Regions from separate parts of the Rugosimonospora acidiphila genome, predicted to be linked through region 2. Evidence: riboswitches for the same ligand, from Rfam matches in the RefSeq annotation. Region 2 holds a riboswitch; the other holds the start of a gene.
The links. A riboswitch is a leader RNA that binds a small molecule or an ion and turns the genes downstream of it on or off. The one in region 2 is predicted to bind cobalamin.

Region 1: it holds a riboswitch for cobalamin, as region 2 does, so the genes downstream of both, nicT (Nickel transporter NicT) here and ABEA87_RS04800 (acyl-CoA thioesterase) in region 2, are expected to answer to the same signal.

What each region holds. Positions count from the first base shown of each region.
Region 1 is NZ_BAABJQ010000013.1:156,429-160,398, forward strand. Features, by position in the region: gene ABEA87_RS22225 (sialidase family protein) at 1-710, shown strand, start outside; gene nicT (Nickel transporter NicT) at 814-1,950, opposite strand; cobalamin riboswitch at 1,963-2,151, opposite strand; gene ABEA87_RS22235 (YceI family protein) at 2,226-2,885, opposite strand; partial or broken gene ABEA87_RS22240 (phosphoglyceromutase) at 3,305-3,970, opposite strand, start outside.
Region 2 is NZ_BAABJQ010000002.1:469,167-473,136, forward strand. Features, by position in the region: gene ABEA87_RS04780 (large ribosomal subunit protein bL28) at 1-39, opposite strand, end outside; gene ABEA87_RS04785 (type B 50S ribosomal protein L31) at 249-497, shown strand; gene rpmF (50S ribosomal protein L32) at 527-706, shown strand; gene ABEA87_RS04795 (GTP-binding protein) at 703-1,941, shown strand; cobalamin riboswitch at 2,193-2,408, shown strand; gene ABEA87_RS04800 (acyl-CoA thioesterase) at 2,541-3,050, shown strand; gene ABEA87_RS04805 (ABC transporter permease) at 3,093-3,830, opposite strand; gene ABEA87_RS04810 (ABC transporter ATP-binding protein) at 3,842-3,970, opposite strand, start outside.

The DNA of each region.
Region 1 (3,970 bases), on a different contig from region 2:
CGGCCCGCCGGGAGATCACCAGCGAGGTGAAGCTGCCGAACTGGCGCTGGTACGCCACCGGTCCCGGGCACGCCACCGTGCTGACCCAGGGCCCGCACAAGGGGCGGCTCGTGGTGCCGGCCAACAACTCGGTCGCCCCGGCGGCCGGCTCCACCGACACCGGTGCGGAGAGCCAGTACTACGGCGGCAACGACTTCTACAGCGACGACCACGGCGCCACGTGGCACATCGGGTACACCGATGACACCACGGAGGGGTTCAGCAACCCGAACGAGAGCACCCTGACGCAGTTGACGGACGGGCGGGTGTACATCAACAGCCGGGACCAGAACGGTACCGGTGCGGGCAACCGGGTCGACGGCTACTCGACCGACGGCGGGGCGACTCTGGTCAGCCCGCTTCACCCGCAGGACACCATCACCACCCCGGTGGTCGAGGGCAGCGTGCTGCAGGTGACCGGCCCGAACTCGGTGCTGCTCTACTCCGGCCCGGCCGACCCGACCTTCCGCGCCGTGATGGGCATCCGGTCGAGCACCAACGCCGGGGTCACCTGGTCGGCCCCGTACGACCTGACCGGCCTGCCCGCCGCCTACTCCGACCTGGTCCAGTTGGACAACAACACGGTCGGGGACCTGTACGAGACCGGTGAGACCAACGCGAACGCGAACATCACGTTCACCCGGGTACCGGTGAAGGCCATCGTCGGCTAACACCGGCACGCCACAGCCAGCGGCACGCCACAGCCAACGGGTGCGGCACAGCCAGCGGTGCGCCCGGCCCCCATGCGGGGTCCGGCGCACCGCTGGCTCGCCGTCAGGCCAGTGGATTCGGGCCCGAGGGCTCGGGCTCGCCGGCCGGTGCCCGCCAGCGGTGCTCCACGCGGCCCACCTTCCAGTATCCGATGGCCACCGCCCACACGAGTACGAACAGGCCCACGATGATGAAGCCGACGTTGTTGAGGTCCAGCCCGGCTATCCAGTTGGTGGCCGGGTCGCGCCAGCGCAGCTGGTCGTGCAGCACTCCGACCAGTTCGATGGTGCCGATGAGCAGGGCCACCGCGACGGACAGCCCGGTGATGGTGAGGTTGTAATAGATTTTGCGAACCGGATTGGCGAAGGCCCAGCGGTAGGCGACGTTCATGAAGGCACCGTCGAGCGTGTCGAACAGGCTCATGCCGGCCGTGAACAGCAGCGGCAGCACCAGGATCGCGTACCAGGGCAGCCCGGCCGCGGCGCCGCTGCCGGCCAGTACCAGGAGGGTCACCTCGGTGGCCGTGTCGAATCCCACACCGAACAGCAGACCTATCGGGTACATCTGGGCCGGGTGGCGCACCGACCGCATCAGCGGGCGCAGCAGCCGGGCGACCAGCCCGCGCGCGTCGAGCGCGCCGTCCAGCGCGGTGGCGTCGTAGTCACCGGCGCGGGCGCGGCGGTACACCCGGGCGATGCCGACCAGCGCGATCAGGTTGAGGATGCCGATCAGGTAGAGGAACAGCCCGGACGCGCTGGTGCTGACCACGCCGAGGTCGGCCCGGGCGGCGGAGTTGTCATTGGTGAGGCCGGCCACGAACCGGGCGCCCGCCGCGATGCCGGTGGCGAGCAGCACCACCACGGTGGAGTGCCCGAGGGCGAACCAGAATCCGACGGACACCGTCCGCCTGCCGTCGGCCATCAGCTTGCGGGTGGTGTTGTCGATGGCGGCGATGTGGTCGGCGTCGAAGGCGTGCCGCATGCCCAGCGTGTAGGCGGTCACGCCGATGCCCAGACCGAACACCTTCGTGCCGATCTGCAGGTGCTTCGGGGTGACCAGCGTGGCCAGCACGGTCCACGCCACGAGGTTCATGACGGCGATGACCGCGAGCAGGATGACTATCTCGCGCCAGTCGCGCACGCGCTTGGACGGACGGAGAGACGGTTCAGCGGGCAGCCCCATGGCAACCTCTTCCAGCACCTCGTGGAGTAGGGCTCTTGCGTTGCCGTGGCCGGTCTCCTGGCTGACAGGTGTCGCATGCGACTCGCCGGCCCGCCTTCCCAGACTCGCGTCCAGTGGCTGCCGCGTCGCCGCGGCCGGGCCGGTGCATCCTGTTCACAGTGGCGAGGGCCGCTCCGGTTTCACACCGGATTCCCGAACACCACGGCGTCGACAGGCTATCGGTGGCACCGGGGCGGAGCAACGCACCGCCCCGGTGATCAACAACACGGGTGCCGGAATGTGATGAGTCCGCCTCAGGACTGGTGAATCGCCTCGCCCGCGATTTCGATGCGTACGGTCCGGCCGACCAGAACGCCGCCGCTTTCCAGCGCCACGTTCCAGATCAGTCCGTAGTCTTCCCGGTTGATTTCGGTAGTGGCGGTGAACCCGAAGATATTGTTGCCGTACGGGTCGGTCCGCGCCCCACCGAACTCCACCTGTAGCTGGGCCGGACGGGTGATTCCCTTGATAGTCAGTTCGCCGTCGAGCACGAACCGTCCAGTCGTCTGGCTGGGCTGCGGCGGCACGTGTTCACCCGGGGTGGCTCCGCGCTTGCGCAGGTAGGCCCAGTAGAAAATCGGGTCGTTGTTGCCCTGCCATTTGATGCCGGTGCTGCGGTAATCCAGCGTCGGATACTGACCGACATCGAGAAAGTCCGGGCTGACCAGGTGCGTGTCCCGCTCGGCGTGGCCGGTGCGGACGCTGGCCGCCCAGATGGTGGCGCTGACCGAGGACTGCAACGGATCCTCGGCGACGACAATCCGGGCGGTCGCCTCGGTGAACTCGCCGCGTACCGGACTGACCATCATGTGTCGGGCCAGAAATCCGATCCGCTTGTGCGCCTGATCGAGAAGATAGTTGCCAGGCGCCGGGATGGTTATGCCCTCCCAGGACCGTGTGGCGGAACCGGACATTGTCGTGCCTTCCCCGCGGAAACGCGTGCGTTACCGAGACATGTGTCGCTTGTGGCGGCCGTTGATCGGCACGCTGCGCACGCCGTTCTTTTCGACTCCGAACCGAAGCCTAACGCCCACCCACCTGGTGGCTTCGAGGTGAATGGGGCGTCGGGCGCGTCGCGCCGGGCGAATCGGAAAATCAGCGTGCCGAGGCAGCAGCCCGAGTCAACGGAAAAAGCCGAATTGTCGGCGGGAGTGGGAATGATTCGCCGCCGCCGTAACGTCGGCGAACCGTCGGTGAGGGTGACGCGAAGCCACCGCTGGCGAATTCGGCGCCGGGGCGGCGGCGGTCAGTGGCCGGCGTCGCCGGTGTCGAGCCCCTGCGCCGCCACGGCGGCGGGGTCGAGCCCCTGCGCCGCCACGGCGGCGGCGTCGAGCCCCTGCGCCGCCACGGCGGCGATGCCCTCGGCCGCCGCCCGCGGGTCGGCGTACCGCGCCGGTCCGGTCGGTCGCAGCGTGGCCTCGTCCAGGGTGTAGCGCAACGGCACGCCGGTGGGTACGTTGAGCCCGACGAAGTCGTCGTCGGACAGCCGGTCCATGTGCTTGATGAGCGCGCGCAGCGAGTTACCGTGCGCGCAGACCAGGACGGTGCGCCCGGCACGCAGGTCGGGGACTATCGCGTCGTGCCAGTACGGCAGCAACCGCGCGGTCACGTCCCGCAACGACTCGGTACGCGGCAGCTCACCCAGCAGGTCCGCGTAGCGCGGGTCGGACGCCTGGCTGAACTCGTCGTCGTCGGCCAGCGGCGGCGGGGCCACCTCGTATGATCGGCGCCACAGCATGAACTGCTCGTGGCCGTAGCGCTCCCGTACCGCCGTGCGCTCCCGGCCCTGCAGCGCGCCGTAGTGTCGCTCGTTGAGCCGCCAGGAGCGCCGCACCGGAATCCACGACCGGTCCGCCTCGTGCAGCGCGATGGCGGCCGTACGCACCGAGCGGCGCAGCACGGAGGTGTGCACCACGTCCGGGGGCGGCCCCTGCTCGCGGAGCAGTTCGCCGGCGCGCAGGCTCTGCCGCACCCCGGCGTCGGTCAGGTCGACGTCCAC
Region 2 (3,970 bases):
GCCGGGACCGGCGCCGGTGATTTCACATCGTCGAGACATGGGGCTCCTCCTTCGAGACAACGGTGGGCACCGGGCGGCCCGCCGCGGGCCATCCGGTGGGCCCGGCCGCGAGGATCGGGGGGTTGCGTGAATCGCGGCGGGCGCTGTCTATAATGACAATCGTTTTCAACTAAGTCCAGTGGGGGCACCAGGTCGTCACCGACCGCCCCGACCGGCGACGCCCCGGACGCCCAACAGGAGGAGCAACCATGAAGCGCGACATCCACCCCGCGTACCGCCCGGTCGTGTTCCGCGACCGCAGCGCCGACTTCGCCTTCCTCACCCGCTCCACCGCCACCAGCGGACAGACCATCGAATGGACCGACGGAAACACCTATCCCGTCATCGACGTCGAGATCTCCTCGGCCAGCCACCCCTTCTGGACCGGCCGCCAGCGCTTGATCGACTCGGCGGGTCGGGTCGAGAAGTTCCGCGCCAAGTACGCCCGCAACCGCTGACCACGACCGCACCAGGAGAGCCCCTCACCATGGCCGTACCGAAAAGGCGCACCTCCCGCGCCAACACCCGCCACCGCCGCGCCCAGTGGAAGGCCACCGCCCCCACCCTGACCCCCTGCCCCTGTCCCCGTCGAGAGACCGTCGTGCCGCACCGCGCCTGCCCGCACTGCGGCCTCTACCAGGGCCGCCAGATCCTGGACGTACCGTGACCGGCCGGCTGCCCGTCACCGTGCTGTCCGGCTTCCTCGGCGCCGGCAAGACCAGCCTGCTCAACCACGTCCTGGCCAACCGCGACGGGCTACGGGTCGCGGTCATCGTCAACGACATGAGCGAGGTCAACATCGACGCGTCTCTGATACGCGACGGCGGCCAGTTGTCCCGCACCGAGGAGCGCCTCGTCGAGATGACCAACGGCTGCATCTGCTGCACTCTGCGCGAGGATCTGCTGACCGAGGTCGCGGAGTTGGCGCGGCGAGGCGGGATCGACTACCTGCTCATCGAGTCCAGCGGCATCTCCGAACCCATGCCCGTCGCCGCCACCTTCGCCTTCGGCCTGGACGGCGACCAGGTGCTCGACGACCTGGCCAGCCTGGACACCACGGTGACGGTGGTCGACGCGGCCACCCTGCTGGCCCTCATCAACGCCGGGGAGTCGCTCGAGGAACGAGGCCTCGCCGCCTACGACGGCGACGACCGCGGCATCGCCGACCTGCTGGTCGATCAGATCGAGTTCGCCGACGTCATCGTGGTGAACAAGACCGACCTCCTTCCCGGCGACGACCTCGCCACGGTCCAGGCCCTCATCACCCGGCTCAACCCCTCGGCACGGCAGGTGCGCGCCGTCCACGGCCGCGTCGATCCGCGGCAGGTCCTGCACACCGGACTGTTCGACCTCGCCCGCGCCGAGACCGCACCCGGCTGGGCGGCCGAGCTCAATAATGAACACATCCCCGAGACCATCGAGTACGGCATCGCCAGCACCGTGTTCCGCACAGCCACCCCGTTCCACCCCGGGCGGCTATGGGACCTGTTCACCGACCGGCTCACCGACCTCGGAGTCGTGCGCTCCAAGGGATTCCTCTGGCTCGCCAGCCGACCCGAGGTTCAGGCCCTGTGGTCACAGGCCGGCCCGAGCGGAGCGTGCGACCCCGTCGCCGTACCGGTCGCCGCCTCCGGGCAGTGGCCGGACGATCCGGCCGAACGCGCGGAGCTGAGGGGCCGGTGGCATCCCGTCTTCGGCGACCGCCGCCAGGAACTGGTCTTCATCGGCGTCGGGCTCGACACCGCCGCGCTGCACGAAGCCCTGTCTGCCTGCCTGCTGACCGACGAGGAGGTCCGCCGGGGTCAGGACGGGTGGCGGCGGCTGCCCGATCCGTTCCCGTCGTGGGACCTGTCGGAGCTGGACCACGCCGACCACGCCGCGATCGGCTCCGGTACCGCCTGACCCGGCGCCTCGACAACGGCGGCGCGCCACCGGGGGTCGGTGCGGCTATCAGTCCGCGTCCACACTGGTGAGCGCTTCGTCACGACCCGCCGGCGATGGAACCGTCATCCGGCACCAAACCGAACCACACCGGCCGCGCCCCTCCCGCAACAGCAGGCACGACACCCCGTGACCGTGCGCCCCGTCACATTCTCGCCCACCCGCCGCCTCTCCCCCGCACGCGGCGACAGTGGGCCACCACCGCGTCGACTATGCTCGCCGATGGCGCTGGTACGCCCGACCACCTGGCCGGGCGTCGCAAGAGGGAACCCGGTGTGAATCCGGGACTGCCCCGCAGCGGTGAGCGGGAACAACCGCCGTCACAAGCACTGGCCCGCCAGGGTCCGCAAAAGCGACGGCCAGTAGGCGACCGGACGTATGCGGTCATGCCCGCGAGTCCGAAAACCTGCCCGCGCCGCGCCCACGCCTCGGCGTGGGCGCCGCCGTCGACCTCGCGGGTGGGCCGAACGCGCGTACGCGTCATGACCGGATCGGTCGTGGCCTCGTCCGCCGTTGCGTTCCATGCCGCCGCTCTTTGCACGGAACGGAACGAACCGCACATGACCACACCTGGCCGGCCACCATCCGCCTCGCAACTGACCGTGTCGCAGATCATGGATCAGCACGACACCAACCTCATGGGCACCGTGCACGGCGGGCGCATCCTCAACCTCATCGACTCCGTCGCCGGAGTCGTCGCCGCCCGCCACTCCGAAGGCCCGGCGGTCACCGCCGCCATGGACGAAACCCTCTTCCTGCAGGCCGTGCGCGTCGGCGATGTCGTGCACGTCCATGCCCGGATCACCTGGGTCGGGCGCAGCTCCATGGAGGTCGCCGTCAAGGTGACCGCCGACCGGTGGGACCGCGCGGTGCCACCGACCACCGTCGCCACCTCCCACCTGGTCATGGTGGCCATCGACGACCAGGGCGACCCGCGACCCGTACCGCCACTGCTGCCCGAAACGGACGAGGACCGCGAAGCGTTCCACCACGCAGAGATCCGCCGCCAACACCGGCTCGCCCTACGCGAAGCCCTCGCCGCGCTCCACGCCGACAAAGCATCGGTGTGACCGGCGCGGCGTCCTCGTTGGCATGGCTGCCAGGCGGTGGCCTCAGCGGAAACGGCGTCCCTCGTCCCGGCGGTAGGCCCAGGCCGCCAGGAGTCCGGCGGCCACCGTCCACACGCCAAGCATGACGACCGACAGCGGACGGAGCGGAAAGTCGCCGACCGCGGCCCACATCAGTTCCACGGCGCCGCGGGTAGGCAGGTACGGTGCGACGGCCTCCACAAAGGACGGAGCCTGCCGCGGTGCGGACAGCAGCCCGCCGAGGAAGGCGAGCGGGAAGAAGATGATCTGAGCGACCGCGAGCGCGGCCTTCGTCGGCAGCGCGTAGCCGATGGCCAGACCCATGAACGTGAACGGGATCGCGGCCACGAATGCCGCGCCGATGCCAAGGAGCAGCCCGACCACCGTGGTGTGCGCCGCGGTCAGGAAGGCGGCGATCAGGATCACCGGTACCAGGGACAGGAGGGTCATGGCCAACCCGGCGATGACGCGCCCACCGAAGCGGGGCCCCGGACCCGCGGGCAGGGTACGGGTGTAGGGGTCCCAGGGCTCGGACCGGTCGGCCGCGACACCCACGCCGTATCCGAAAAGATTGCTGGTCATCACGGCGAACGTGACCATCGAGGCGGTCGCGAAGGTGGCGCCGGCCGGGTCGTCGCCGGTGAACGGGACGACGAAGAAGAGCATCGAGGCCGTGGGGAAGAAGGTGGAACCGAGGACGGCGATCGGCACGCGGAGCGTCTCGAGCAGGTGGAACCGCGCGTTGGTCAGGACCAGGCTCACGGGGAACCCTTTCAGGCGGCGGTCAGTTGAAGGAAGGCTTCCTCCAAGGTGGTGGGTCGGATCTCCAGGTCGCGGAACGGTACCGTCGCGGTGACGAGATCCCGGACAAGCTGATCGGGATCGGGGGTCAGCAGGTGCAA